DNA from 4 places in the Pseudomonas sp. HLT2-19-2 genome. Region 3 is predicted to be linked to each of the others. Evidence: predicted binding sites of a transcription regulator. Region 3 holds the regulator's gene; each other region holds the start of a gene.

Region 1 (7,250 bases), 1.5 Mb from region 3:
GCCAGCAAGCCCTATCCCGACTTGAATGAAGTGCAGGGCCAACTCGCGGCCAAGCGTGCGTTGCTGATTGCGGCGGCAGGGGCTCATAACCTGTTGTTCAGCGGTCCACCGGGAACAGGAAAAACCCTGCTGGCGAGCCGTTTACCTGGGCTTTTACCGCCACTGGCGGAAAGCGAAGCGCTGGAAGTTGCGGCGATTCAATCGGTCGCTAGCTGCGTGCCGCTGAGCCATTGGCCGCAGCGACCGTTTCGCCAGCCCCATCACTCCGCCTCAGGTGCGGCGCTGGTAGGCGGCGGTTCGAAACCGCAACCCGGCGAAATCACCCTCGCCCACCATGGCGTTCTATTCCTGGATGAGCTGCCGGAGTTTGACCGCAAAGTATTGGAGGTTTTAAGGGAGCCAATGGAGTCCGGGCACATCGTGATCGCCCGTGCCCGTGACCGCGTACGATTTCCGGCGCGATTCCAATTGGTTGCCGCGATGAATCCCTGCCCCTGTGGATATCTTGGCGAGCCGAGCGGCCGCTGCTCGTGTACGCCGGACATGGTCCAGCGCTACCGCAACAAACTGTCGGGCCCACTGCTGGATCGCATCGATTTGCACCTGACTGTTGCAAGGGAGGCTACGGCTTTAAATCCAGCGTTGAAGGCCGGTGACGACACGGCCACTGCCGCCGTTCTGGTCGCCGATGCACGAGAACGGCAACACAAACGCCAGGGCTGCGCCAACGCCATTCTCGATCTGCCAGGCCTGCGCCGCCACTGCAACTTATCCACAGCTGACGAAACGTGGCTGGAAACTGCCTGTGAACGACTGACCTTGTCGCTGAGGTCAGCCCATCGACTGCTCAAAGTGGCGCGCACCCTGGCGGACCTTGAGCAGGTCGATGGCATCACCCGCGAGCATCTGGCCGAAGCACTGCAATACCGGCCAACCCTTAACTAGAGCTCATGGCAGAGAAAGAATGTGGCAGCCCCTTAGCGGAACCGGTCAACCTCATGCCGCAAATCCGCTGCCAGCTTCTCCAGCTCTTTGGCGGTGATAGCCAGATTGGACACCACCTCACGCTGCTCACTGTTCGCCAGGGCAATGCTTTGCAGGTTGCTGCTCAACAAGGTTGCGGTACTGCTCTGCTCTTGGGTCGCGGTGGTGATGGCCGCGAATTGCTCACCCGCCGAACGGCTCTGCTCATCAATCCGCGCCAGCGCCGAAGCGACGTTGGCGTTGCGCGACAGGCCTTCTTGCATCAACACGTTGCCCTGTTCCATGGTGCTGATGGCGTTGCCGGTTTCCTGCTGAATGCTTTGGATCATGCCGGAGATTTCGTCAGTCGCCTGGCGAGTGCGCGAAGCAAGGTTGCGCACCTCGTCGGCCACCACTGCAAAACCCCGACCCTGCTCACCAGCTCGGGCGGCTTCGATGGCGGCGTTGAGCGCCAGCAGGTTGGTTTGATCGGCAATCGAGGTAATCACACCGACAATGCCACCGATTTCCTGAGAGCGCTGACCCAAGGTATTGATCACCGTCGCCGTGCTCTGAAGCGCGCCGGCGATTTGCTCCAGAGACGAGGACGCTTCGTCCATCGACGTACGACCGATCTGGGTTTGCTGTGCGTTTTCCTGAGCCAGACGTTGGGTGCTGCCCATGTTGTCGGCAATGTTCAGGGACGTAGCGCTGAATTCTTCCACGGCGCCAGCCATGCTGGTGATTTCGCCCGACTGCTGCTCCATCCCTTCATAGGCACCGCCGGACAGACCGGACAAGGCCTGGGCACGGCTGTTGACCTCTTGCGAAGCCTTGCGGATGTGCTCGACCATGGTCGACAAAGCTTGGCTCATCTGGTTGAAAGCGCGGGCCAGCTGACCGATCTCGTCGTTGCTCGACACGTTCAGCCGCACGCTCAAATCACCGGCACCCAAGGCTTCAGCCTGACGCACCAAATCACCCAGCGGCGCGAGCTTGCTGCGCAACAGCCAGACTGCCGAGCCCACAGCGATCAACATTGCCAGCAGACTGCCAATCGCCAATTGAATACCGACACTCCAGGTCACCGCACGGATTTCGGTTTTCGGCATGCTCGCCACGACCGACCATGGGCCGCCTTCAAAGGGTACGGCAATGCTGTAGAAATCTTCGGACTTGTCGCTCCAGAATTCGCCCTTGCCCGGTGTCTTCGCCAAGCGAACGATGCTCGGAGTCGCCTGAGCCAGCGCTTGCACACCCGCAATCGGCACCAGCCATTTGCTCTGTTCATCCAGCAGCGCCAGGGAACCGGTCTGGCCGATACGGAAGCGCTTGAGGTTGGCGAACTGCGCGTTCTGCGCGTCGGTGTAGTCGAATCCTACGAACAGTACGGCAATCACCTTACCGCCGCTGTCACGAACGGGGGTGTACTGAGTCATGTAGGAGCGTTCGAACAGCAAGGCACGACCGACATAACTCTGTCCGGCCATCAGCCGTGCATAGGCCGGGTTAGCGTGATCAAGCAGCGTGCCGATGGCCCGGTTGCCGTCCTGTTTGCTAAGTGAGGTGCTAATCCGAATAAAGTCTTCGCCGCTGCGCACGAACACCGTCGCAACGCCCGCCGTCATTTGCTTGAACTCGTCCACTTCCTTGAAGTTGTTGTTCAATACTTCGCTGCTCAGGTGCAGACCCGGGGTCTGGGTGCCCGCCACGGTCACCGGTTCGTCCGGATGCACGCTCAGCCCCGCGCTGAAGCGCTTCTCGAACAAGCCAGCCAGGCGCTGGGTGCTTTCACGCAACGTGCCGTGAAAGGTGCTCAACTGATCGGCCAGCAACCGGGCTTCACTGGCCAGGTGCTCTTCGCGGGTGGCGAGGTTGGCGGTGTCCAGCGAACGCAGGGCGAACACGGTACTGCCAGTGATGACAATCGCCAGTATCACGGCAAGCGCAAGACCAAGCTGTGAGGCGATCCGGGCACGAGGTTGAGACATGACAGCTCCTGGCCGAGTGACCGGATCATCCTGATCACGACGCACACTCAGCAAAATTTCTAATGGGAATACGTCGAACCTGCACGAAGGTTCCATCTGCAGACTTTCGGCGGCAAACCTGAATACTTGAGTAATTAACCGGGATATGGCTCAAGGCCGCCATTGCGGCGGCTCTATCGATTCAGCTCAAGTGCTCGACGTCCGGTAACTCCATCGCGCGAACTTCGCCCTGGAGGAAATCGCTGAGCCTGCGCAAACGCTCACCTCCGGGGCGTGTTTTCGGCCAGACCAGGTAATAATTCTCACCACTGGCAACGGCAGTCGGCCACGGCAAACTCAGACGTCCCTGAGCCACATCCTCCGCGACCATCAGCAGATCGCCCATGGACACGCCATAGCCTCGGGCGGCGGCGATCATGCCCAGCTCCAGCGTGTCGAACACCTGCCCGCCCTTGAGTGACACCTGGTCCGCCAGCCCCATGCGTTCCAGCCAACTGCGCCAGTCGCGACGATCCGGCGTTGGGTGCAGCAGTTCGGCATTGGCCAGCCGCGCGACATCCCACGGTTGATCCTGCAGAAGATTCGGCGCGCCGACTGGAATCAGCTCTTCCGGAAACAGGAAACTCGCCTCCCAGTCCGGCTGAAAATGCCCGTTGCTGAGGATCACGGCGCAGTCGAACGGTTCATGGTTGAAGTCCACCGAGTCGACGTCCATCCATGCGCTGGTCAATTGCACCTCATTGCCTGGCTGCAGGTGCCGAAAGCGGCTGAGCCTTGCCAGCAGCCAACGCATGGTCAGGGTCGACGGCGCTTTCATGCGCAGAATGTCATCCTCGGCGCGCAAGGTATTGCAGGCCCGCTCCAGCGCGGTGAAGCCTTCACGAATGCCAGGCAGGATCAGCCGCGCCGATTCGGTCAATTGCAGATTGCGCCCGCTGCGGTGAAACAGCCGACAGGCAAAATGGTCTTCGAGCGTACGAATATGCCGGCTGACCGCACTTTGAGTGATCGATAATTCTTCGGCCGCGCGGGTAAACGAGCTGTGCCGCGCCGCCGCTTCGAATGCGCGCAGGGCATACAAGGGAGGAAGACGACGAGACATTCGGAAAGCTCCTATAGCGGGATTCGGTCACCCTAGCAGAAACTCTCCAGCATGAGTTTTAATCATGCAACCCATCCTTTTTATCCCTTTGTGCAAACCCCGCAGAGCGCCGAGAATCGACGCTTTCCTGTCCTCTTTAGCCTTCCTTTTCTCTTTAAGCGCGGAGCGTGATGACCATGCAGCATCCAGCACGTACCGAACTCTGGGCCATCCTGCGGCTGGCGGGGCCGTTGATTGCCTCGCAGTTGGCGCACATGCTGATGGTCCTCACCGACACCTTGATGATGGCGCGCCTGAGTCCCGAAGCGCTGGCCGGGGGTGGCCTGGGCGCGGCGACGTACTCATTCGTGTCGATCTTCTGCATTGGCGTGATCGCTGCGGTCGGCACCCTCGTGGCAATCCGTCAGGGTGCGGGCGATATCGTGGGCGCTGCGCGGCTGACTCAAGCCGGGCTATGGCTGGCGTGGTTGATGGCGCTGGTGGCCGGGCTGCTGCTGTGGAACCTGAAACCGGTATTGCTGATGTTTGGCCAGACCGAAACCAACGTCCATGCGGCAGGACAGTTCCTGCTGATCCTGCCGTTCGCCCTGCCCGGCTACCTGAGCTTCATGGCCCTGCGCGGCTTCACCAGTGCCATCGGCCGGGCGACGCCGGTGATGGTGATCAGCCTGGGTGGCACCGTGGCCAACTTCGTCCTCAACTATGCGTTCATCACCGGGATGTTCGGCTTGCCAAAAATGGGCCTGGTGGGGATTGGCCTGGTCACCGCGATCGTCGCCAACCTGATGGCCGTGGCACTCGCGCTGCACATCCGTCGGCATCCGGCCTACGACGCTTACCCCTTGCGTCAGGGCCTGTCGCGGCCGAACCGTCAGTACCTGAAAGAACTGTGGCGCCTGGGTCTGCCGATTGGTGGCACCTACGCGGTGGAAGTCGGGTTGTTTGCGTTCGCCGCGCTGTGCATGGGCACTATGGGCAGTACGCAACTGGGCGCACACCAGATCGCCCTGCAAATCGTCTCGGTGGCGTTCATGGTTCCGGCGGGGCTTTCCTATGCGATCACCATGCGTATCGGTCAGCACTACGGCGCCGGGCAGTTGCTTGACTCACGGCTGGCCGGACGGGTTGGTATTGCCTTTGGCGCGGCGGCGATGCTGGGCTTCGCCATGGTCTTCTGGCTGCTGCCGAATCAGTTGATCGGGTTGTTCCTTGACCATAACGACCCGGCCTTTCGCCCAGTCATCGACCTGGCCGTGAGCCTGCTGGCGGTAGCGGCGTGGTTCGAGCTGTTCGACGGCACGCAAACCATCGCCATGGGCTGCATTCGCGGGCTCAAGGATGCCAAGACCACGTTTCTGGTGGGTTTGGGCTGCTATTGGCTGATTGGCGCGCCAGCCGCCTGGTGGATGGCCTTCCATTTGGATTGGGGGCCAACGGGTGTCTGGTGGGGATTGGCACTGGGGTTGGCGTGCGCGGCGGTGAGCCTGACGTTGGCGTTTGAGTGGAAGATGAAGCGGATGATTCGGCGGGAGCCGTCGTCAGGGGCAAGCTTCCAAATCGCCCAGCCTGACTAAGATCCCTTGTAGGAGCGAGGCTTGCCCGCGAAGAGGCCATATCTGATACCACATGTGTTGAATGTCAGACTACCTATATCGCGGGCAAGCCTCGCTCCTACAGGGTCTGTGGTTAGCTCACGACTTCCAGTGCGGGCTGCTGACTGCTGCCAAACGTCAAATACTCAACCAGATCCGCCAGCGGCAATGGCTTGCTGATCAGATATCCCTGCACCTGATCGCAGCCAAACCCGCGCAAAAGTTCCAGTTGCTCCGGCGTTTCTACGCCTTCGGCGACCACTTCAAGGTTGAGGTTGTGCGCCAGATTGATCATCGCGTGGACCAGTTTGCGATTCTCTTCGCGCTGTTCCATGCCGCCGACAAAGCTCTTGTCGATTTTCAGCAAGGTAATTGGCAAGCTGTTGAGGTGCACAAACGAAGAGAAACCGGTACCGAAGTCGTCCAGGGAGAAGCGCACACCCAGACGCCCCAAGGCATCCATGGTCTGTTTCACCAGATCGCTGCGGCGCATCACCGCGGTTTCAGTCAGTTCGAACTCCAGCCATTGCGCCTCGACGCCGCGCTCGGCAATCAACCGGCTCAGCGTCGACAGTAACTGGCTGTCCTGAAACTGCCGGAACGACAGGTTGATCGCCATGTGCAATGCCGGCAAACCCCGTTCGCGCAACGCCTGCATGTCGCGCAACGCGCGGGAAATCACCCAGTAACCGAGTGGCACGATCAAGCCGCTCTGCTCGGCCAGCGGCACGAATTCGCTGGGTGGCAGCAAGCCTCGCTCGCCATGACGCCAGCGCACCAAAGCTTCGAGGCCGACGATCTGCCCGTCCTCAAGGTTCAGGCGTGGCTGGTAATGCAGTTCCAATTCATCCCGACGCAACGCCCGGCGCAGCTCGCTTTCGAGGTCGGCCATGCTGCGGGCATTGCGATTGATGCGTTCGTTGAAGGTGTGAAAGGTACAGCCCTGAGTGCTTTTGGCTTGTTGCATGGCGATGTGCGCGTGCCACATCAGCGGGTCGGCGCCGGCCTGGGCCCGGGCGTGGGCAATACCGAGGCTGGAGCCGATCAACAGGCTTTCGCCGTCAACCCAGTAAGGCTCGGCCAGCGCTTCGGTAATGCGTTCGGCCATCCATTCGGCACGCTGAGGCGCGCGGCGGGTGTCGATCAGCAGGGCAAATTCATCGCTGCCCAGCCGCGCCAGTTGATCGCCGGCCTCAAGCTGGCTTTTCAGCCGCGCGACCACTTGCAGGATCAACCGATCGCCGGCCTGATGGCCGAGGGCGTCGTTGGCGTGTCGAAAGTTGTCGAGGTCAAGGTGCCCTAGGGCCAGACCGCGGCCGTCGTTTTCCGCCAGGCGTGCCGCCAGCAAGGTCTGGAAACCCTGGCGGTTGGCGATGCCGGTCAGCGGGTCTTGCTCGGCCAGGCGCTGCAGTGTGTTTTCCAGCATGCCGCGCTCTCGCACATGGCGCAGGCAACGGCGCAACATGCCGGGATCGAGCAGATCGCGCACCAGCCAGTCACTGACACCATCGGGCGGCGACAGCGGCTCATGCTCGAGCAGCAACACCGTCGGCAGGCTGCAACGGCCGGGCAAAGGCTGGAGAGCCGGGATCGTCAATAACA
Region 2 (7,250 bases), 300 kb from region 3:
AACGAACTGGCGAACAGGGCGCAGCCGCCGAAAGCGAAGATCACCGCGTTGGTGTGCAGCGGGCGCAAGCGGCCGAAACTGGTCCACGGTAAATCAAAGTTGAGTTCAGGCCAGACCAATTGAGCCGCGAGAAAAACCCCGAGCCCCATGCCGACGATGCCCCACACCACCGTCATAATGGCGAATTGGCGGACCACCTTGTAGTTGTAGGCGGTACTGATAGAAGTGTTCATGGTTCCCCATCCACGGTTCAGCCGAAGTGAAGGCGTTTGCGCTAGGCAGACGCTCCCTTCGCCTGGAGTTATAGGCAGACTAAAAGCGAGGCAAGCATGGACAAAGAGCACAAGGCCAGTATTGACGGGGATCAATGGGCGCAGTGTGTGGCGGAACATGGCTGGCTGTGGAACGCCGCCTCGGCGCCGTCATCGACGACGCTGATTCTGGCTCACGGTGCCGGTGCACCGATGGACAGCGGCTGGATGAACGACATGGCTGCGCGCCTTGCTGCATCTGGGGTCAACGTGCTGCGTTTCGAGTTTCCGTACATGGCGCAACGGCGCATTGATGGCGGCAAACGCCCACCGAATCCGGCGCCGAAACTGCTCGATTGCTGGCGTGAGGTGTATGCCGTGGTGCGACGCCATGTCGCTGGACGTCTGGCCATTGGCGGCAAGTCCATGGGCGGGCGGATGGCGAGTTTACTGGCCGATGAGTTGGGGGCGGATGGGTTGGTGTGTCTGGGTTATCCGTTTTATGCGGTGGGCAAACCGGAGAAACCTCGGGTCGAGCATCTGGCCGCGCTCAAGACGCCGACGTTGGTTGTGCAGGGTGAGCGTGATGCGCTGGGGAATCGAGAAACCGTCGAGGCTTATACGTTGGCACCGAGTATCGAGGTGTTCTGGCTGGTGGCGGGGGATCATGATTTGAAGCCGTTGAAGGCTTCCGGGTTTACCCATGAGCAGCATTTGGACGCTGCGGCGCATAAGGTAGCTGATTTCCTTGGTTAAGCGATCGTTCCCACGCGTGGGAACGATCAGAACGATCAGCGGTTAAACCGCTCCACCAACGAATACTGAGTATTCGCCGTCTTGGTCAGCTCTTCACTCAACAACGCCGAGTGTTGAGCCTGTTCCGACGTCTTATCCGCCAGTTGCGAGATGTTGCTGATGTTGCGGCTGATTTCTTCGGCAACAGCGCTTTGCTCTTCGGTAGCCGCGGCGATCTGGGTGGTCATGTCGGTGATGTTGGCCACCGCTTCGCTGATGCCCACCAGCGCCTGGTCCGCTTCCAGTACCCGCGCCACACCTTCTTCTGCCTGGCGATGCCCGGCTTCCATGGTTTGAACTGCAGTGCTGGCGGTTTGCTGGAGCTTGGCGATCAGCGCGTGGATCTGCCCGGTGGATTCGCTGGTGCGTTGCGCCAGTTGACGGACTTCGTCGGCAACCACCGCAAATCCTCGCCCCATCTCGCCGGCACGGGCCGCTTCGATGGCGGCGTTCAAGGCCAGCAGGTTGGTCTGGTCGGCGATGCCTTTGATCACATCGACCACACCACCGATTTCGTCGCTGTCCTTGGCCAGTTGAGTCACGGTCATACCGGTTTCACCGACCACCACCGACAGACGCTGAATGGCTTCGCGAGTTTCCCCGGCGATGTCGCGGCCGCGACCGGTCAGGCGATTGGCTTCCTGGGTGGCGTCGGCAGTGCGCTGCACGTGGCTGGCAACTTCTTGAGTGGTGGCGGCCATCTGATTGACGGCGGTGGCCACTTGCTCGGTTTCGACGCGCTGACGTTCCAGGCCGGTGGAGCTGTTGTGCGCCAGGGTGTCGGACTGTTTCGCTTGTTCGGTCAGGTGCTCTGCGGTGTCCTGCAGACGGGTCAGGCAAGTTTTCAGACGCGCTTCCTGGCTGAGGATCGACATCTCCAGACGTGCTTGAGCGCCACGGCTGTCGGTGTACATCTGCGCGATCAACGGGTCGGAGGTCGTCTGCCCGGCCAGTTGCAGCAGCCGCTTGAGGCCGCGCTGCTGCCAGCTCAAACCCAGCAAGCCCAATGGCACGGAGAGACCGGCGGCCAACGCAAAACCCCATTGGGAGTTGAGCGACGCACCGATCATGAAGCTCAACTGGCTGACCAGAATGAACGGCAGCCAGTCCTGCAGCACCGGCAGCCATTTGTCTGTTGAAGGAATCGCCGACTTGCCCTGGTTGATGCGTTGATAGAGTGCTTCGGCACGGCGGATCTGCTCGGCGGTGGGTTTGACCCGCACCGATTCGTAACCGATCACCTGATTGCCTTCGAAAACCGGTGTGACATAGGCGTTGACCCAATAGTGATCACCGGTCTTGCAGCGATTTTTGACGATGCCCATCCATGGCAAGCCTTGTTTCAGTGTGCCCCACATGTGCGCGAACACCGCGGCCGGAACGTCAGGGTGACGGACCAGGTTATGCGGTGCTCGGATCAGCTCTTCACGAGAAAACCCGCTGATCTCGACGAACGCATCGTTGCAGTAGGTGATCACGCCCTTGGCATCGGTGGTGGAAATCAACCGTTGCTGAGCCGGGAAGGTCCGTTCGCGTTGTGTGGTGGGTTGGTTGTTACGCATGGCAATTTCAATCCGCAAGGCTTTGAATGGTTGTCGGCGCTGTCAGGAATTAGTTGAAATTATTTTTCAGTAATCAGCGGCGCGTCGCAAAACGGCCATTGCGTCAGCCGGCAAGCATCGGATAGGTGAACAGGCCGAAGTGCAGCAGGTTCAAGCCGAAATGGGTGGCGATGGCGGCCGCCAACCCAGCACGACAGAGATCCCGGCCCACCAGCCGAGTCGGCCTTAGATCAGTGGATGTTGCGAGGGCGGCAATTATAAACAGCACACAAACAAAAACACCGCCCGAAGGCGGTGTCTGTGTCAGCAGGCTGTTACGACGCAATCAACTGCCGCAACACGTAATGCAAAATCCCTCCTGATTTGAAGTACTCCACCTCGTTAAGAGTATCGATCCGGCACAGCACCTCGATTTTCTCGCGGCTGCCGTCTTCACGGGTGATCACCAGCGTCAGGTTCATCCGCGGTGTCAGCTCGATGCCTGTCAAACCAAGAATATCCAGCGTCTCCTTGCCGGTCAGGTTCAGGCTCTTGCGGTTTTGATCCAGTTTGAACTGCAAGGGCAGCACGCCCATGCCCACCAGATTGGAACGGTGAATCCGTTCGAAACTTTCGGCAATGACCGCTTTGACCCCCAGCAGATTGGTGCCCTTGGCCGCCCAGTCGCGGCTCGAACCGGTGCCGTATTCTTGCCCTGCAATCACCACCAGCGGCGTGCCCGAGGCTTGATAACGCATGGCCGCGTCGTAGATCGGGATTTTCTCCCCGGTGGGCATGTAGATCGTATTCCCGCCTTCTTCGCCGCCGAGCATCTCGTTACGGATGCGGATGTTGGCAAAGGTACCGCGCATCATCACTTCGTGGTTGCCGCGACGGGAGCCGTAGGAGTTGAAGTCTCGCGGTTCCACGCCTTTCTCGCGCAGGTAATGGCCCGCCGGGCTGTCCGCCTTGATGTTGCCGGCCGGGGAGATGTGGTCGGTGGTCACCGAGTCGCCGAGCAACGCGAGGACCTTGGCGCCGGCGACGTCTTTGACCACCGGCGGCGGGCCGCCGATGTCATCGAAAAATGGCGGGTGCTGGATGTAAGTCGAATCGTCCTGCCAGATATAGGTCGCCGCTTGCGGCACTTCAATCGCCTGCCACTGCTGGTCGCCGGCAAACACTTCGGCGTACTCCTTGTGGAACATCGCGGTGTTGACCTGATTCACCGCGTCGGCGATCTCTTGGGTGCTCGGCCAGATGTCCCGCAGATAAACCAGATTGCCCGCTTTGTCGGTACCCAAAGGTTCGCTACTGATGTCGGTGCGCACCGTGCCGGCCAGCGCGTAAGCAACGACCAGCGGTGGGGAGGCCAGCCAGTTGGTTTTCACCAGAGGATGCACGCGACCTTCGAAGTTGCGGTTGCCCGACAGCACCGAGGCGACGGTCAGGTCGGCGGCCTGAATGGCTTTTTCGATGGGCTCCGGCAAGGGGCCGGAGTTGCCGATACACGTGGTGCAGCCGTAGCCGACCAGGGCAAAACCCAGTTCATCAAGGTACTGGGTCAGGCCGGCAGCCTTGTAGTAGTCGGTGACCACTTTTGAGCCGGGGGCCAACGAACTCTTGACCCACGGTTTGCGCTTGAGGCCTTTCTCCACGGCTTTCTTCGCCACCAGGCCGGCGGCCATCATTACGCTCGGATTGGAGGTGTTGGTACAGGAGGTGATCGCAGCGATCACCACCGCGCCGTTTTTCAATCGGTAGGTCTCACCGTCATATTCGTAGTCTGCTTCACCAGCCATATCGGCATTGCCCACCGCTACGCCACCGCCGCCTTCACTTTCGAGACGACCGACTTCCTTGCTGGTGGGTTTGAATTGCAGTTCGATGAAGTCACTGAACGCTTGCGCGACATTCGGCAGCGATACCCGGTCCTGGGGGCGTTTCGGCCCGGCAAGGCTGGCCTCGACGCTACCCATGTCCAGCGCCAGACTGTCGGTGAACATCGGTTCCTGGCCCGGCAGGCGCCACAGGCCCTGGGCTTTGCTGTAGGCCTCGACCAGTTTCACGGTTTCGCTGGGGCGACCGGATAAACGCAGATAGTCCAGGGTGATGTCGTCCACCGGGAAGAAGCCGCAGGTGGCGCCGTATTCCGGGGCCATGTTGGCGATGGTTGCACGGTCGGCCAGCGGCAGGTCGGCGAGGCCGTCGCCGTAGAACTCGACGAACTTGCCGACCACGCCTTTCTTGCGCAGCATCTGGGTGACGGTCAGCACCAGGTCAGTGGCGGTGATGCCTTCCTTGAGCTTGCCGGTGAGTTTGAAGCCGATCACTTCCGGGATCAGCATCGACACCGGTTGGCCCAGCATCGCCGCTTCCGCTTCGATCCCGCCGACACCCCAGCCGAGCACGCCGAGGCCGTTGATCATGGTGGTGTGGGAGTCGGTGCCGACCAGGGTGTCCGGGAAGGCATACGTGCGGCCGTCCTCGTCCTTGGTCCAGACCGTGCGCCCCAGGTATTCCAGGTTCACCTGGTGGCAGATCCCGGTGCCCGGCGGCACCACGCTGAAGTTGTCGAAGGCGCTTTGGCCCCAGCGCAGGAACGCATAACGTTCACCGTTGCGCTGCATTTCGATGTCGACGTTCTGTTCGAAGGCGCTGGAACTGCCGAACTTGTCGACCATCACCGAGTGGTCGATCACCAGATCCACGGGGGAGAGCGGATTGATTCGTTGCGGGTCGCCGCCGGCCTTGGCCATCGCGGCGCGCATGGCGGCGAGGTCGACCACGGCGGGCACGCCGGTAAAGTCCTGCATCAATACCCGCGCGGGACGGTACTGAATTTCGCGGTCGGAGCGACGTTCCTTGAGCCAGGCGGCAATCGCCCGAAGGTCGGCGCCGGTGACGGTTTTTTCATCTTCCCAGCGCAGCAGGTTTTCCAGCAGCACTTTCAACGACATGGGCAGCTTGTCGAGATCGCCCAGGCTTTTGGCGGCATCCGGCAAGCTGAAATAGTGATAGGTCTTGTCGTCGATTTGTAAGGTTTTAAGGGTTTTCAGGCTATCGAGGGACGGCATTGAAATGACTCCTTTGGGTCCGCACGGCTACGGACTGAGGGAACGAACTGAGGTTTAAACCTAGTCCTGTTTGGTGCTTAAGGCTAATAACTGGACTCTATGGCCAAGTCCAAGGTTCCGAACTCGGCTATCATGCGCCGGTTTTCGTGACAGGCTTTGCTTCAACGCAAGTCTGGGCATCGCGCAGTGGTTGAATTTCTCGCCATCTGCCCAGGAGTAAGAATGAACACCCTCTTTATGCATTGCCGGCCGGGCTTCGAAAGCGAAGTCTGTTCCGAGATTTCCGAACATGCCGCGCGGCTGAACGTGGCCGGTTATGCCAAGGCCAAGACTGCCAGCGCCTGCGCTGAATTCATCTGCACCGAAGAAGACGGCGCCGAGCGCCTGATGCGTGGGCAACGTTTCGCCGATCTGATCTTCCCGCGCCAATGGGCTCGCGGGATCTTCATTGATCTGCCGGAAACCGACCGCATCAGCGTAATCCTCGCCCACATGGCAGACTTCCCGCTGTGCGGAAGCCTATGGCTGGAAATGGTCGACACCAACGATGGCAAGGAACTGTCGAACTTCTGCAAGAAGTTCGAAGGCCACCTGCGCAAGGCGCTGATGGCGGCTGGCAAACTGGTTGAAGATGCCCACAAACCACGCCTGCTGCTGACTTTCAAAAGTGGCCGCGAAGTGTTCATGGGGCTGGCCGAGTCGAATAACTCGGCGATGTGGCCGATGGGCATTCCGCGTCTGAAGTTTCCGCGCGACGCGCCAAGCCGTTCGACCCTGAAGCTGGAAGAGGCGTGGCACCACTTCATCCCGCGCGATCAGTGGGATGAGCGTCTGCACAGTGATATGACTGGCGTCGACCTTGGCGCCGCGCCCGGTGGTTGGACCTGGCAACTGGTCAATCGCGGCATGCTGGTGACTGCGATCGACAACGGTCCGATGGCCGAAAGCCTGATGGACACTGGTCTTGTGCAACACTTGATGGCCGACGGTTTCACGTTCAAGCCCAAGCAACCGGTGGACTGGATGGTCTGTGACATCGTCGAGAAACCGGCGCGCAACGCCGCGATGCTGGAAGAATGGATTGGCGAGGGGCATTGCCGCGAAGCGGTGGTCAACCTCAAGCTGCCAATGAAACAGCGTTACGCCGAAGTGAAGCGATTGCTGGAGCGCATTGCCGACGGGTTCAAGGAGCGCGGCATTCGGGTCGAGATCGGCTGCAAACAGCTGTACCACGACCGTGAAGAAGTGACGTGCCACTTGCGCCGGCTGGATGTGAAGAAACCCAAGTCCCGCTGAATCACACGAACCCCATGTGGGAGCGGTGTACGCCACAGATGACGCTAAGCCCGGCAATGCGCGACAATGCCGGCCAGTTTCAGGAGTGAATCATGAGTGAAATGATTGATACGCCGGTAGACGGCACCCTCGACGCCACCGGCCTCAACTGCCCGGAACCGGTGATGATGCTGCACCAGCACATCCGTGACCTGGTGCCCGGCGGTTTGCTGAAGGTGATCGCCACCGACCCGTCGACCCGTCGCGACATTCCCAAGTTTTGCGTGTTTCTCGACCACGAACTGGTCGCG
Region 3 (7,250 bases):
GAGCGAGCAGAATGTCGTTGAGGTTGCTCGACACAACGCGATTGTCTTCGCTGCTGCGTGTCAGGAAACCGTCGACTCGCCGGGCCAGTTCGCGGAACTCTTCAGCCCCGACTTCGCGCCGCATGAACCGTCCCCAGTCGGTGCTCAAGGCCTGCGCTTCATTGCTCAGGCCGTTGACCAGCGGCGTGGCGTTTTCCACCAGGTCCATGGTGCGGTTGGCCGCGGCCTCGGTCAGCTTGACCACATAGCCCAGACGCTCGGTGGCGTCCGTGATTTGTGACACTTCCTCGGCTTGCGGCATGTTCGGGTCAATCTGGAAATTGACGATCGCGCTATGCAGCTCGCGAGTGAGCTTGCCCACTTCCTGGTACAGGCCGCGGTCACGGGTCTGGTTGAGCTCATGGATCAGTTGCACGGCGTCGCCGAACCTGCCTTTTTCAAGGCTTTCGACCAGTTCAACAGCGTGTTTTTTCAGGGTCGACTCGAAATCGCCCTGTGAAGATTCGTTATGCTCCATAGCTCCCCCGTGGCGCAGTTTCTCAACCGATGCGTTCGAAAATCTTTTCGATTTTTTCTTTCAACGCCTGGGCCGTAAAGGGTTTGACCACATAGCCGTTAACACCGGCCTGGGCTGCCTCGATGATCTGCTCGCGCTTGGCTTCAGCGGTCACCATCAGCACCGGCAGATGCTTGAGCTTTTCATCGGCACGCACATGGCGCAGCAGATCGATACCGGTCATGCCAGGCATGTTCCAGTCCGTTACCAGAAAGTCGATGCTCCCGCTGTTGAGAACAGGAATGGCAGTGATGCCATCATCGGCCTCGACCGTGTTGGTGAACCCAAGGTCACGCAACAGGTTTTTTATGATCCGCCGCATCGTTGAGAAGTCATCAACGATGAGGATTTTCATGTTCTTGTTCAATTCGACCTCCAAGCAGTCTTAAACGCGCCCAGCACCTGGACGCGCCATTTCAATCAATCCGGCAAAGCACTCAATGACTGTCTGGAGCACAACAGATCGGGACCCGTGCGGTTCAACACCCCACCAGCCGCGTTCGCAGTGCCCCCACACTGCCTTCAGCGCGCTCGCCACTCCCCCAAACGCCCCCGCAAACGGGCCGCGCACTGGCTGTGTAACTGGCTGACCCGCGATTCGCTGACCCCCAGGACTTCACCGATTTCCTTGAGATTCAACTCTTCGTCGTAGTACAGCGCCAACACCAGTCGCTCACGCTCCGGCAAATTGGCAATCGCGTCCGCCAGTGCCATCTGGAAGCGTTCATCTTCCAGATCGCGCGACGGCTCCAGATGAGCACTGGCGCCATCCTCGTGCAGCCCTTCGTGTTCGCCGTCCTGCAACAGATCGTCGAAACTGAATAACCGGCTGCCCAGGGTGTCGTTCAAAATCCCGTAATAATCGTCGAGACTCAATTGGAGTTCGGCCGCAACCTCGTGATCTTTAGCGTCACGACCGGTTTTAGCTTCAATCGAGCGAATGGCGTCGCTGACCATCCGGGTATTGCGGTGGACCGAACGTGGCGCCCAGTCCCCCTTGCGTACTTCATCGAGCATCGCGCCGCGGATTCGTATGCCCGCGTACGTCTCGAAACTCGCGCCTTTGCTGGCGTCGTATTTGGTCGACACTTCAAGCAGGCCAATCATCCCGGCCTGGATCAGGTCTTCGACCTGGACACTGGCCGGCAGACGCGCCAGCAAGTGGTAGGCAATGCGTTTAACCAGTGGCGCGTAACGCTCGATCAGCTCGTACTGCGCGTCACGTGCCGACTTCTTGTAGAGGTTGTAGCCGCTGGCTGTCATAACACCGGTCCTGCCGTTTGTTGCACGAGGCGCTCGACGAAAAACTCCAGGTGCCCACGCGGGTTGGCAGGCAACGGCCAGGTATCGACCTTCTGTGCAATGGCCTTGAACGCCAGGGAGCACTTGGAACGCGGGAAGGCTTCATAGACGGCGCGCTGTTTCTGCACAGCCTTACGCACGCTTTCGTCGTAAGGCACCGCGCCGACGTATTGTAAGGCGACGTCGAGGAAGCGATCTGTGACCTTGGTCAACTTGGCGAACAGGTTGCGACCTTCCTGCGGGCTCTGGGCCATGTTGGCCAGGACGCGGAAGCGGTTCATGCCGTAATCGCGGTTTAGCAGTTTGATCAGTGCGTAGGCATCAGTGATCGAGGTCGGTTCGTCGCAGACCACCAGCAAGACTTCTTGCGCTGCACGAACGAAACTGACTACCGAGTCACCAATGCCCGCAGCGGTGTCGATCACCAATACGTCGAGATTGTCGCCGATATCGCTGAACGCCTGGATCAGGCCGGCGTGTTGGGCCGGGCTCAGATGGACCATGCTTTGAGTGCCGGACGCGGCCGGGACGATGCGGATGCCGCCAGGGCCCTGCAACAGAACGTCGCGCAGCTCACAGCGGCCTTCGATCACGTCGGCCAACGTACGTTTGGGTGTCAGTCCCAGCAGGACGTCAACGTTCGCCAGCCCCAGATCGGCGTCCAGCAGCATGACGCGCCGGCCGAGTTCAGCTAGAGCCAGGGACAAGTTCACTGACACGTTAGTTTTCCCGACGCCACCTTTGCCGCCGGTCACCGCGATCACCTGTACGGGATGCATGCTGCCCATGAATTTTCTTTACCTTGTCTTACTTAGACGGAGGCCACATTACTGGCTGCGCGTTCACAAAATGAACAATGCATGGCAGACCATCGATGTAGGTACAAAAACAGTTCATTAATACCTCAGCCGACCTGCTTGGTCGGGCTGTGGTAAATATCAGCGAACATGTCAGCCATGGCTTCTTCGCTGGGTTCTTCTTGCATTTGCACGCTTACGGCGCGACTGACCAACTGATGACGACGCGGCAGATGCAAATCATCCGGAATCCGCGGGCCATCGGTCAGGTAGGCCACCGGCAATTCATGACTGATGGCCAGGCTCAACACCTCGCCCAGACTTGCCGTTTCATCCAGTTTAGTCAGGATGCAGCCAGCGAGGCCGCAGCGTTTGTAACTGTGATAAGCGGCCGTTAGAACCTGTTTCTGGCTGGTGGTTGCCAACACCAGATAATTTTTCGATTTGATCCCACGACCGGCCAGGCTTTCGAGCTGCATGCGCAGTGCCGGATCGCTGGCCTGGAGGCCCGCGGTATCGATCAGCACCACGCGTTTGCGCAGCAAGGGCTCCAGCGCCTGCACCAGCGACTGACCCGGGTCGACGTGAGTCACCGACACATTGAGGATCCGGCCGAGGGTCTTGAGCTGCTCCTGAGCACCAATACGGTAGCTGTCCATGCTCACCAACGCGATATTCTGCGCGCCGTACTTGAGCACGTAGCGGGCAGCGAGCTTGGCCAGCGTGGTGGTCTTGCCCATGCCGGCAGGGCCGACCATGGCAATCACACCGCCCTCTTCCAGCGGCTCGACTTCCGGTGTGGCGATCATCCGCGCCAGGTGCGCCAGCAACATGCGCCAGGCCTGACGAGGTTCTTCAATATCGGTAATCAGCGCCAGCAAATCGCGCGACAACGGGCCGGACAGGCCAATGCGTTGCAGGCGACGCCAAAGATTGGCCTGGGCCGGACGGCTGCCTTGCAGCTGATTCCAGGCCAGGGAGCCGAGTTGCACTTCCATCAGTTCGCGCAAGCTGTTGAGTTCGAAACGCATCGAGTCGAACGCCCGCGGGTCCACACCACCGGAGGCTGGCGCAGCGGCCGGTGCAGGCCGACGGGGTTCGGCGTAGGTCGGTTCGATCAGCGGCTCGGCGGCAGTCAGTGGCAGGCCGGCGAACAACTGGCGATTGGTGCTCTTGTCGCTCTCGCCTTCGCCTCGCAGGCTCAGTTCGGCCTGGGCGGTAACGATCCGCGACTGGGTCTTGCGCAGCTCGTCTTCGAGTTCCATGTTCGGAACGCGCGGGGCCAGCGCCGACAACTTGTAATCCAGGGCAGCCGTCAACTCGACACCACCGGCGATCCGGCGGTTGCCAATGATGGCGGCTTCAGCGCCCAGCTCATCACGAACCAGTTTCATGGCCTGACGCATATCGGCGGCGAAAAAACGCTTAACTTGCATAAACCACTACCTCAGCCGTTGGGCCCTACTGTCGCAACGATGGTCACTTGCTTGTTGTCAGGAATTTCCTGATACGCCAACACGTGCAAACCCGGGACTGCCAATCGGCCGAATCGCGACAGCATCGCGCGAACCGGACCGGCTACCAGCAGAATCACCGGCTGACCTTGCATTTCCTGACGCTGCGCCGCATCGATCAACGAGCGTTGCAGTTTCTCAGCCATGCTTGGCTCCAGCAGAACGCCCTCTTCCGAGCCTTGTCCTGCCTTCTGAAGACTATTGAGCAATATCTGTTCCAACCTTGGCTCAAGGGTGATCACTGGTAGCTCGGAGTCAGTGCCTACAATGCTTTGGACGATAGCGCGGGATACGCCGACGCGCACGGCGGCCACCAGCGCGGCAGTATCTTGACTCTTGGCGGCATTGTTGGCGATGGCCTCGGCAATGCTGCGAATGTCCCGTACTGGCACCTGTTCGGCCAGCAAAGCCTGCAAAACTTTGAGCAGCTGCGACAGAGACACCACGCCAGGCACCAGCTCTTCAGCCAGTTTTGGTGAGCTTTTGGCCAGCAATTGCATGAGTTGCTGCACTTCTTCGTGACCGATCAACTCGCTCGAGTGCTTGTACAAAATCTGGTTCAAGTGGGTTGCCACTACAGTACTGGCATCAACCACGGTGTAACCGAGGGATTGCGCCTGGGCACGCTGGCTGATTTCGATCCAGACCGCCTCCAGACCGAAAGCCGGATCTTTGGCGGTAATGCCGTTGAGCGTCCCGTAGACCTGCCCCGGGTTGATCGCCAGTTCGCGGTCCGGGTAAATCTCCGCTTCGGCCAGGATCACCCCCATCAGAGTCAGGCGATAGGCACTCGGCGCCAGGTCGAGGTTGTCACGGATATGCACAGTCGGCATCAGGAAGCCCAGATCCTGCGACAGCTTCTTGCGCACGCCTTTGATTCGCGCCAGCAACTGACCACCCTGGTTGCGGTCCACCAGCGGAATCAGCCGGTACCCGACTTCCAGGCCGATCATGTCGATCGGGGTCACGTCGTCCCAGCCAAGCTCCTTGGTTTCCTGGGCGCGAGCGGGCGATGGCAACAGTTCCTGCTGACGCTTGACCTCTTGCAAGGCCTGAACCTTGACCACGTTCTGCTTCTTCCAGAACAGGTACGCGCCGCCGGCCGCCACGGCCGCCATGCTGAGAAAGGAGAAGTGCGGCATGCCGGGCACCAGGCCCATGACTGCCATCATACCCGCCGCCACTGCCAACGCTTTCGGCGAGGCGAACATCTGGCGATTGATCTGTTTGCCCATGTCTTCCGAGCCGGACGCACGAGTCACCATGATCGCTGCGGCAGTCGACAACAGCAGTGATGGCAATTGCGCCACCAAACCGTCACCGATGGTCAACAAGGCGTACACCCGACCGGCATCGCCGAAGGTCATGCCGTGCTGGAAGATACCGACGGCCATGCCGCCGATCAGGTTAATGAACAGAATCAGCAGGCCGGCAATGGCGTCGCCGCGCACGAACTTGCTGGCACCGTCCATCGAACCGTAGAACTCGGCTTCCTGGGCCACTTCCATACGGCGCAATTTGGCCTGGTTCTGATCGATCAGGCCGGCGTTCAGGTCGGCGTCGATCGCCATCTGTTTGCCGGGCATCGCATCGAGGGTGAAGCGCGCGCTCACCTCGGAAATCCGCCCGGCACCCTTGGTCACTACGACGAAGTTGATGATCATCAAAATCGCGAAGACCACGATACCGACCACGTAGTTACCGCCGATCACCACCTCACCGAAGGCCTGGATCACCTTACCGGCGGAGGCGTGACCGTCCTGACCGTGGAGCATCACCACCCGGGTGGAGGCCACGTTCAACGCCAGCCGCAGTAGCGTCGCCACCAGTAGAATGGTCGGAAACACCGCGAAATCCAGCGGTCGCAAGGCATAAACGCACACCAGCAACACTACGATCGACAAGGCAATATTGAACGTGAAGAACACGTCCAGCAGGAACGGCGGGATCGGCAACATCATCATCGCCAGCATGACCAGCAGCAACAACGGCACACCCAGATTGCCCCGACTTAAGTCGGCAACGTTTGTGCGAGCACTGTTGAGTAACTGAGAGCGATCCACCGGTTTTCCCCGTTCCTTTAAAGCAAACTTTTGACGCCTGAAGCAGGCGCAAAGCGGCTACTGCAAGAAACCTTCCAACTTCTGCGGGGGGTTGAAACAGAGGGATTTATCAGCGGGATTTGTACTGTGGACCGGCAGCTGCTACGAGCGCCTCTTTCAGGAATCGCGCCGCAGATCCGGTGGAATTGGCAGATCGCCCTTGAGCGGATCCGGGCGCTTGCCCTTGCCGGCGCGATGCTGGCGGATCTGGTAGACGTAAGCGAGCACCTGGGCGACGGCAAGATAGAGCCCGCCAGGGATTTCCTGATCAAGTTCGGTGGAGTAGTAGATCGAACGTGCCAGCGCCGGCGACTCAAGCAGCAGCACGTCGTTGGCCACAGCGATTTCACGGATTTTCAAGGCCAGGAAGTCGCTGCCTTTGGCGATCAGCATCGGCGCCCCGCCCTTGTCCGGATCGTACTTGAGCGCTACGGCGTAGTGGGTCGGGTTGGTGATGACCACATCGGCGTCGGGGATTGCCGCCATCATCCGGCGCTGGGACATGTCGCGCTGCAGCTGGCGAATCCGTTGTTTAACCTCTGGCTTCCCTTCCTGATCTTTATGCTCGTCACGCACTTCCTGCTTGGTCATCAGCAGTTTCTTGTGGCTCTCCCAAAGCTGCACCGGCACGTCCACCGCGGCGATAACGATCAGCCCGCAAGACATCCACAACGTACTCCAGCCCACCACCTGCAAGCAGTGAATGATGGCCAGTTCCAATGGTTCGTGTGCGATGCGTATCAGGTCATCAATGTCCGATGACAACACTAAAAGCGCCACGGTAAGGGTGATGAAAAATTTCGCCAGCGCCTTGAGCAGCTCCGCCACAGCCTTGAACGAAAACATGCGCTTGAGGCCGGCAGCGGGGTTCATCCGACTGAACTTCGGTGCCAGGGAACTGGCCGCGAACAGCCAGCCGCCCAGAGAAATCGGCCCGATCAATGCTACCAGGACCAGGGTGATCATGATGGGTTGAATC
Region 4 (7,250 bases), 490 kb from region 3:
CACTTCCGCCACCTCGATGGCCTGCAAGGCAAAGCGCTCGTTGCCGATGCGGAACACCAGAAACAATGATTGCAGCGCCGGCTTCACGGCGGTGCGTTTGGCCGTGAGTTCGCTCATCAGACTTTGAATCGCGAAACGCCGCTACGTAGCCCTACGGCCACCTGGCTCAGTTCATCGATGGCGAAACTGGCCTGGCGCAGGGACTCGACGGTCTGGCTGCTGGCATCGCCCAACTGCACCAGCGCGTGGTTGATCTGTTCGGCGCCCGTGGCCTGGGCCTGCATGCCTTCGTTGACCATCAACACCCGTGGCGCCAGCGCCTGAACCTGATGAATGATCTGCGACAACTGCTCGCCGACCTGCTGCACCTCGGACATGCCGCGGCGCACCTCTTCGGAGAACTTGTCCATGCCCATGACCCCGGCCGATACCGCCGACTGGATCTCGCGCACCATCTGCTCGATGTCGTACGTGGCGACGGCGGTCTGGTCCGCCAGACGCCGCACTTCGGTGGCGACCACGGCAAAACCGCGGCCGTATTCACCGGCTTTTTCGGCCTCGATGGCAGCGTTGAGGGACAGGAGATTGGTCTGGTCGGCGACCTTGACGATGGTCACCACCACCTGGTTGATGTTGCCGGCCTTCTCATTGAGGATTGCCAGTTTGGCGTTGACCAGATCGGCCGCGCCCATCACCGAATGCATGGTCTCTTCCATGCGCGCCAAGCCCTGTTGGCCGGAACCGGCGAGCACCGAGGCCTGATCGGCGGCGGTGGACACTTCAGTCATCGTGCGCACCAGATCCCGCGAGGTGGCGGCAATCTCACGGGACGTTGCGCCGATTTCGGTGGTGGTGGCAGCGGTTTCAGTGGCGGTCGCTTGCTGTTGCTTGGAGGTGGCAGCGATCTCGGTTACCGAGGTGGTGACCTGCACTGAGGAGCGCTGAGCCTGAGACACCAGGGACGTCAGCTCGGCCATCATGTCGTTGAAGCCGGTTTCCACGGCGCCGAATTCGTCCTTGCGCGCAAGGTTCAGGCGGTTGCTGAGATCACCGGTGCGCATGACGTCGAGAATTTCGACGATCCGGTTCATCGGCGCCATGATCGCGCGCATCAGCAGCAGACCGCAGAGGCTGGCGGCCAGCACCGCGACCAGCAGGGAAATGCCCATGATGACTTTCGCGGTGACCACGGCGTCATCGATGTTCGCGATGCCCTGGTCGGCCACCGCTTTGTTGTCGCGGATGATGTCATTGAGTTTCATGCGACCGGCGGTCCATGTCGGGGTCAGTTGCTCGTTGAACATCTTGATGGCTTCGGCTTCCTGATTGCGCTTATGCAAATCGAGCACGGCAGCCAGCACCTTGTTGTAATTCTCATGAAGTTTTTCAAAAACGGCGTACTCGACCTTGTCTTCATCCCTGATGACGGTGCCTTGGTAGTTTCTCATCTGCTCTTGCAGACGCACCTCAAAGTTTTTGAAGCTTTCGGCCTCTTCCGCACTGAAGTCCTGCCCCGCCTTGAAGCCCAGCATTTCCTGGGTGCGAACATAAGTGTCGACCCAGGCGCTGCGAACCATCGAGCTGTAATACAACCCGGGAAGCGCGTCTTCACGGACGCTGGCTTCGCTGATTTCGATCTTCAACAGCCGGGAATACGAGACGACGACCATCAGCAACATGATGGCGATAATCACCGCAAAGCTCGCCAAGATGCGTTGGCGCAACGTCCAGTTCTTCACAGTCAGTCCTCGGGGGGCGGTTCAAATGTTGCGGAGTATAGCTGAGGGTGGTGTTTCATTTGTATGACGGGTGCGCACCACGTCTCATCCCTGTGCAAATCGCTGAAATACCTGCGCGGCGAAGGCTTGTGTCGTTTCGGAGCACGCTGTTGTGATGCAAAAAAAATCGCAGGCTCCGCCAGTGCCTACTGGTCGATGTAGGCATCGGCGAAACCTGCGATTTTTTTAGGACAACGTTAGTTAGGACAACGTTAGATAGAAGCCTGACGCACCTGCTTCTCTAACTCAGCCTTCAACCCCGGCTCAAGCTTCAGTTGCCGCGCCAGTTCATCGAGGTAGGACTTCTCCATGAAGCTCTCCTCGTCCACCAGCATCACGCTGGCGATGTACATTTCAGCGGCCATTTCCGGCGTACTGGCAGCGCGTGCGACGTCAGCCGGGTCCAGCGGTTTGTTGAGTTCGGCGTGCAGCCAATGCTGCAACTCCTGATCGTTATCGAGCTTGGTGAATTCACCTTCAATCAGCGCACGCTCGCGATCGTCGACATGACCATCAGCTTTAGCCGCAGCCACTAACGCTTGGAGAATCGCCTGGCTATGCTGTTCAACTTGCGCCGCCGGTAAGCGGTCGATGGTTTGCGGTTCAGTCTTCGGCGCAGTGCCCTGCTGGGCCTGCCAGTTGCCATACGCCTTGTAGGCAATCACGCCCAACGCGGCGAGGCCACCGTAAGTCAGGACCTTACCGCCGACATTGCGCCCTTTTTTGCTGCCCAGCAGCAAACCCATGGCGCCGGCCGCCAACGCTCCGCCGCCCGCGCCAGAGAGCAGGCCGCCGAGGCCGCCCGAACCACCGCTGCCGCCGAGCAATCCGCCCAAGCCACCACCAGCGGTCTTGTTTTGTGAGCCGCCGGCCTTGTTCTGCAACATGTCCTGACCGGACTTGAGTAGCTGATCGAGCAATCCACGGGTGTTCATTTGCTGCCTCCACGCATTCGGGTTAACCAGATCTTTAAGGCCTCCAGCCTAGATCGAAAGTGCCCGGTGTCCGGGAGCGAGAGTGCTTCGAGATGTTGCGCAGCGCTCTTCAGCTCACCGCGGCCCTTCAGAAAAAAAGATATACACTCAGAAAAATCGATAAAACCGCCCACCGGGTACTTCCCCATGATGACCCTGCGTCAGATCCGCCATTTCATCGCCGTGGCCGAGACCGGTTCAATCTCCGCCGCCGCGCAAACCGCGTTTATTTCTCAGTCCACCCTGACCCTCGCGATCCAGCAACTGGAGCAGGAAATTGGCGTTGGCTTGTTCAATCGTCACGCCAAGGGCATGACGCTGACCCACCAGGGGCACCAATTCCTACGTCAGGCGCACCTGATTCTGGCGACGGTGGACAACGCCAAACGCAGCTTGCAACAGAGCACCGACCAGGTCGCAGGGCAGTTGATCATCGGCGTAACCAGCCTGGTGGCCGGTTATTACCTCGCGGATTTGCTCACCCGTTTCCAGCGTGCCTACCCCAACGTCGAGATCCGGGTAATGGAGGACGAGCGCCCTTATATCGAGCATTTGCTGGTCAGCGGTGAAATCGATGTCGGCGTGCTGATCCTCTCTAACCTCGAAGACCGCCACGCCTTGCAGACGGAAGTGTTGACCCACTCACCCCATCGGTTATGGCTGCCGGCTCAACATCCGCTGCTGGAACACGACAGCATCAACCTCGCCGATGTGGCCCGCGAACCGTTGATTCAGCTGAACGTCGATGAAATGGATCGCAATGCGCAACGCATGTGGTCGGCGGCCTCGCTGCAACCGCGCATCACATTAAGAACCGCCTCAACGGAAGCCGTGCGAAGCCTGGTCGCCGCAGGATTAGGCGTGTCGATCCAGCCTGACATGACTTACCGCCCGTGGTCACTGGAGGGCGACATCATCGAAGCGCGACCGATTGCCGACCTGAGCCAGACCCTCGACGTCGGCCTGGCTTGGCGTCGCGGCACCGCGCGCCCGGCGCTAGTAGACCCTTTCCTCACCGTCGCCCGCGAGCAACCCCACGGCGGGCGCAAGCCATCTATTTAATCGAATGCCACCTTCAGTATTTAGAATTTGTCGACCTCGGGCCTGAGCACTAGTCTTGCTACATCTATAAGACGGCCGGGCCCCAGTCACAGGGAGCACCATGGCCACACAAGAAAAGAGAACCCGAAAAATGGCTGGCGCGCAGACCCCGTTGTTCACCGCGTTGTTGATCGATGGCGAATTGGTCGCGGGCCAGGGTTTTGTCGAGCCGATTCTCAACCCGGCCACCGGTGAAGTGCTGACGCACATTGCCGAAGCCAGCACCGAGCAGGTCGAAGCCGCGATCCTCGCCGCCCACCGCGCCTTTGCCGGTTGGTCGAGGACCACCCCGCAACAACGTTCGAACCTGCTGCTGGAAATCGCCAACGCCATCGAAAAACAAGCCGACCTCCTCGCCCGCCTCGAATCCCTGAACTGTGGCAAGCCCTTGCACCTGGCCCGTCAGGATGACTTGAGTGCCACAGTCGATGTGTTCCGTTTCTTCGCCGGCGCCGTTCGCTGCCAGACCGGTCAGCTCAGTGGTGAATACCTGCCGGGCTACACCAGCATGGTCCGTCGCGATCCGATTGGCGTGGTCGCGTCGATTGCGCCGTGGAACTACCCGATCATGATGGCCGCGTGGAAAATCGCTCCGGCCCTGGCCGCTGGCAACACGCTGGTGTTCAAGCCATCCGAACACACACCGCTGTCGATTCTGGCCTTGGCGCCGGCGCTGGCCGAGATCCTGCCGCGCGGCGTGATCAACATCGTTTGCGGCGGTGGTGAAGGCGTTGGCAGCCATTTGGTCAGCCATCCTAAAGTGCGCATGGTGTCGCTGACCGGCGATATCGTCACCGGGCAAAAAATCCTGCAAGCCGCCGCGAAAACCCTGAAGCGCACCCACCTTGAACTCGGTGGGAAAGCGCCGGTGATCGTTTGTAACGATGCGGACATTCAAGCCGTGGTCGAAGGCGTGCGCACTTACGGCTATTACAACGCCGGTCAGGATTGCACCGCAGCGTGTCGAATTTATGCACAGGCCGGGATTCATGACCGCTTGGTGGCCGAACTCGGCGCGGCAGTCAGCAGCCTGCGCTTCGCCGGTAAACGCGATGCCGACAACGAGATCGGGCCGCTGATCAGCACTCGCCAACGCGACCGCGTGGCCAGCTTCGTCGAGCGTGCCCTCGGCCAGCCGCACATCGAGCGGGTAACCGGCGCGGCGGTGCATTCCGGCGCCGGCTTCTATTACCAGCCGACCTTGCTGGCCGGTTGCAAGCAGAGCGATGAGATCGTCCAGCGCGAAGTGTTCGGGCCGGTGGTCACCGTGACCCGTTTTGATGGACTCGAACAAGCCGTGGACTGGGCCAATGACTCGGAATACGGCCTCGCCTCCTCGGTCTGGACCCAGAACCTGGACAAGGCGATGCAGGTCGCGGCGCGGTTGCAGTACGGCTGCACCTGGATCAACAGTCATTTCATGCTGGTCAGCGAAATGCCCCACGGCGGCCTGAAGCGTTCGGGCTACGGCAAAGACTTATCCAGCGATTCGCTCCAGGACTACAGCGTGGTGCGGCACATCATGGCGCGCCACGGACAGCATCTCTGACTACGCTAATAACAAGCCGCTAACGGCATGCTTCACCACGTTCAAAACTGCCCCGACCATAATTAAAGAAGAGGGAAACCCCATGTTCGTGCACAAGACCGCACTGCTCAGTGCAATCACTACAGCGCTGTTGGCCAGCGCCAGTATCCAGGCCGCCGAACCGCTGAAAGCCGTCGGTGCCGGCGAAGGTCAGCTGGATATTGTGGCGTGGCCCGGCTACATCGAACGTGGCGAAAGCGACAAGGCCTACGACTGGGTGACTGGTTTCGAGAAGGAAACCGGCTGCAAGATCAATGTGAAAACCGCCGCCACTTCCGATGAAATGGTCAGCCTGATGGCCAAAGGTGGTTACGACCTGGTGACTGCGTCTGGCGATGCGTCCCTGCGACTGATCGCCGGCCAGCGGGTGCAGCCGATCAACACGGTGTTGATCCCGAACTGGAAGAACATTGACCCTCGTCTCAAGGACGGGCCTTGGTACGTCGTCAATCAGCAAACCTACGGCACCCCGTACCAATGGGGGCCGAACGTGTTGATGTACAACACCAATATCTTCAAAACAGCGCCGGACAGCTGGAGTGTGGTGTTCGAAGAACAGACCCTGCCAGACGGCAAGTCCAACAAGGGTCGAGTCCAGGCCTACGACGGCCCGATCTATATCGCCGATGCGGCGCTTTATCTCAAATCGAAACAGCCGGAATTGGGCATCAAGGACCCGTACCAGCTCAACGAAGCGCAATACAAAGCGGCGCTGGACCTGCTTCGCAAGCAACAGCCCTTGATACACCGCTACTGGCATGACGCAACGGTCCAGATGAGTGACGTCAAAAACGAAGGCGTGGCGGCGTCCAGCAGCTGGGGCTACATGGTCAACGGCCTGGTGGCGGACAAGCAGTCGGTTGCCTCGGTCATTCCAAAAGAAGGTGCAACGGGTTGGGCCGACACCACCATGCTCCACGCCGAAGCCAAGCATCCCAACTGCGCCTACAAGTGGATGGACTGGTCGCTGCAACCGAAAGTCCAGGGTGACCTGGCGGCATGGTTCGGTTCGCTGCCGGCGGTTCCGGCGGGGTGCAAGGAGAGCGAATTGCTGGGTGCCGAAGGCTGCAAGACCAATGGTTTCGACCAGTTCGAGAAAATCGCCTTCTGGAAAACCCCGCAGGCTGAAGGTGGCAAGTTCGTGCCGTACAGCCGCTGGACCCAGGACTACATCGCGATCATGGGCGGCCGCTAACACCCCGTCGCGAGCAAGCTCGCTCCCACATATTTGATCGCATTCCATATGGGAGCGAGCTTGCTCCGGGCGGCGATCCGACGATGCTTTTAAAGATTCAGATTTTTGGAGCACCGCACCATGACGCTTGCAGTCCAATTCACCAACGTTTCCCGTCAGTTCGGCGAAGTGAAGGCCGTTGACCGGGTTTCCATCGATATCCAGGACGGCGAGTTCTTTTCCATGCTGGGCCCTTCCGGTTCGGGCAAAACCACCTGTCTGCGCCTGATCGCCGGTTTCGAACAACCGAGTGCAGGCTCTATCCGTATTCATGGCGAGGAAGCCGCCGGACTGCCGCCGTATCAGCGTGACGTGAACACCGTGTTCCAGGATTACGCGCTGTTCCCGCACATGAACGTACTCGACAACGTCGCCTACGGTTTGAAGGTCAAAGGCGTCGGCAAATCCGAACGCCAGAAACGCGCCGAAGAAGCCCTCGACATGGTCGCCCTCGGCGGTTACGGCGAGCGTAAACCGGTGCAACTGTCCGGCGGTCAGCGCCAGCGTGTGGCCCTGGCCCGCGCCTTGGTCAATCGTCCGCGAGTCTTGCTGCTCGATGAGCCGTTGGGCGCTCT

The links. The regulator FliA, encoded in region 3, starts transcription of late flagellar genes. The targets are predictions, from matches to a motif close to CTAAAGTTTNNNNNNNNNNNGCCGNTAA.
Region 1: ACYZTU_RS28220 (methyl-accepting chemotaxis protein) is a predicted target of FliA. The motif match lies at 3,058-3,085, and genes of this name have one in related genera.
Region 2: ACYZTU_RS19485 (methyl-accepting chemotaxis protein) is a predicted target of FliA. The motif match lies at 2,639-2,666, and genes of this name have one in related genera.
Region 4: ACYZTU_RS23330 (methyl-accepting chemotaxis protein) is a predicted target of FliA. The motif match lies at 1,941-1,968, and genes of this name have one in related genera.

The regions. Positions count from the first base shown of each region.
Region 1 is NZ_CM142712.1:5,977,723-5,984,972, forward strand. Features, by position in the region: gene ACYZTU_RS28215 (YifB family Mg chelatase-like AAA ATPase) at 1-945, shown strand, start outside; gene ACYZTU_RS28220 (methyl-accepting chemotaxis protein) at 978-2,954, opposite strand; gene ACYZTU_RS28225 (LysR substrate-binding domain-containing protein) at 3,136-4,056, opposite strand; gene ACYZTU_RS28230 (NorM family multidrug efflux MATE transporter) at 4,233-5,630, shown strand; gene ACYZTU_RS28235 (putative bifunctional diguanylate cyclase/phosphodiesterase) at 5,743-7,250, opposite strand, start outside.
Region 2 is NZ_CM142712.1:4,183,884-4,191,133, reverse strand. Features, by position in the region: gene ccoN (cytochrome-c oxidase, cbb3-type subunit I) at 1-233, opposite strand, end outside; gene ACYZTU_RS19490 (alpha/beta family hydrolase) at 330-1,007, shown strand; gene ACYZTU_RS19485 (methyl-accepting chemotaxis protein) at 1,043-2,608, opposite strand; partial or broken gene ACYZTU_RS19480 (CPBP family intramembrane glutamate endopeptidase) at 2,712-2,795, opposite strand; gene acnA (aconitate hydratase AcnA) at 2,923-5,664, opposite strand; gene rlmM (23S rRNA (cytidine(2498)-2'-O)-methyltransferase RlmM) at 5,887-6,960, shown strand; gene tusA (sulfurtransferase TusA) at 7,053-7,250, shown strand, end outside.
Region 3 is NZ_CM142712.1:4,488,441-4,495,690, forward strand. Features, by position in the region: gene ACYZTU_RS20850 (protein phosphatase CheZ) at 1-517, opposite strand, end outside; gene ACYZTU_RS20855 (chemotaxis response regulator CheY) at 540-911, opposite strand; gene fliA (RNA polymerase sigma factor FliA) at 1,079-1,819, opposite strand; gene fleN (flagellar synthesis regulator FleN) at 1,816-2,646, opposite strand; gene flhF (flagellar biosynthesis protein FlhF) at 2,763-4,091, opposite strand; gene flhA (flagellar biosynthesis protein FlhA) at 4,103-6,232, opposite strand; gene flhB (flagellar biosynthesis protein FlhB) at 6,389-7,250, opposite strand, start outside.
Region 4 is NZ_CM142712.1:4,982,896-4,990,145, forward strand. Features, by position in the region: gene ACYZTU_RS23325 (chemotaxis protein CheW) at 1-117, opposite strand, end outside; gene ACYZTU_RS23330 (methyl-accepting chemotaxis protein) at 117-1,739, opposite strand; gene ACYZTU_RS23335 (tellurite resistance TerB family protein) at 1,991-2,713, opposite strand; gene ACYZTU_RS23340 (LysR family transcriptional regulator) at 2,900-3,814, shown strand; gene ACYZTU_RS23345 (gamma-aminobutyraldehyde dehydrogenase) at 3,915-5,402, shown strand; gene ydcS (putative ABC transporter substrate-binding protein YdcS) at 5,485-6,636, shown strand; gene ACYZTU_RS23355 (ABC transporter ATP-binding protein) at 6,757-7,250, shown strand, end outside.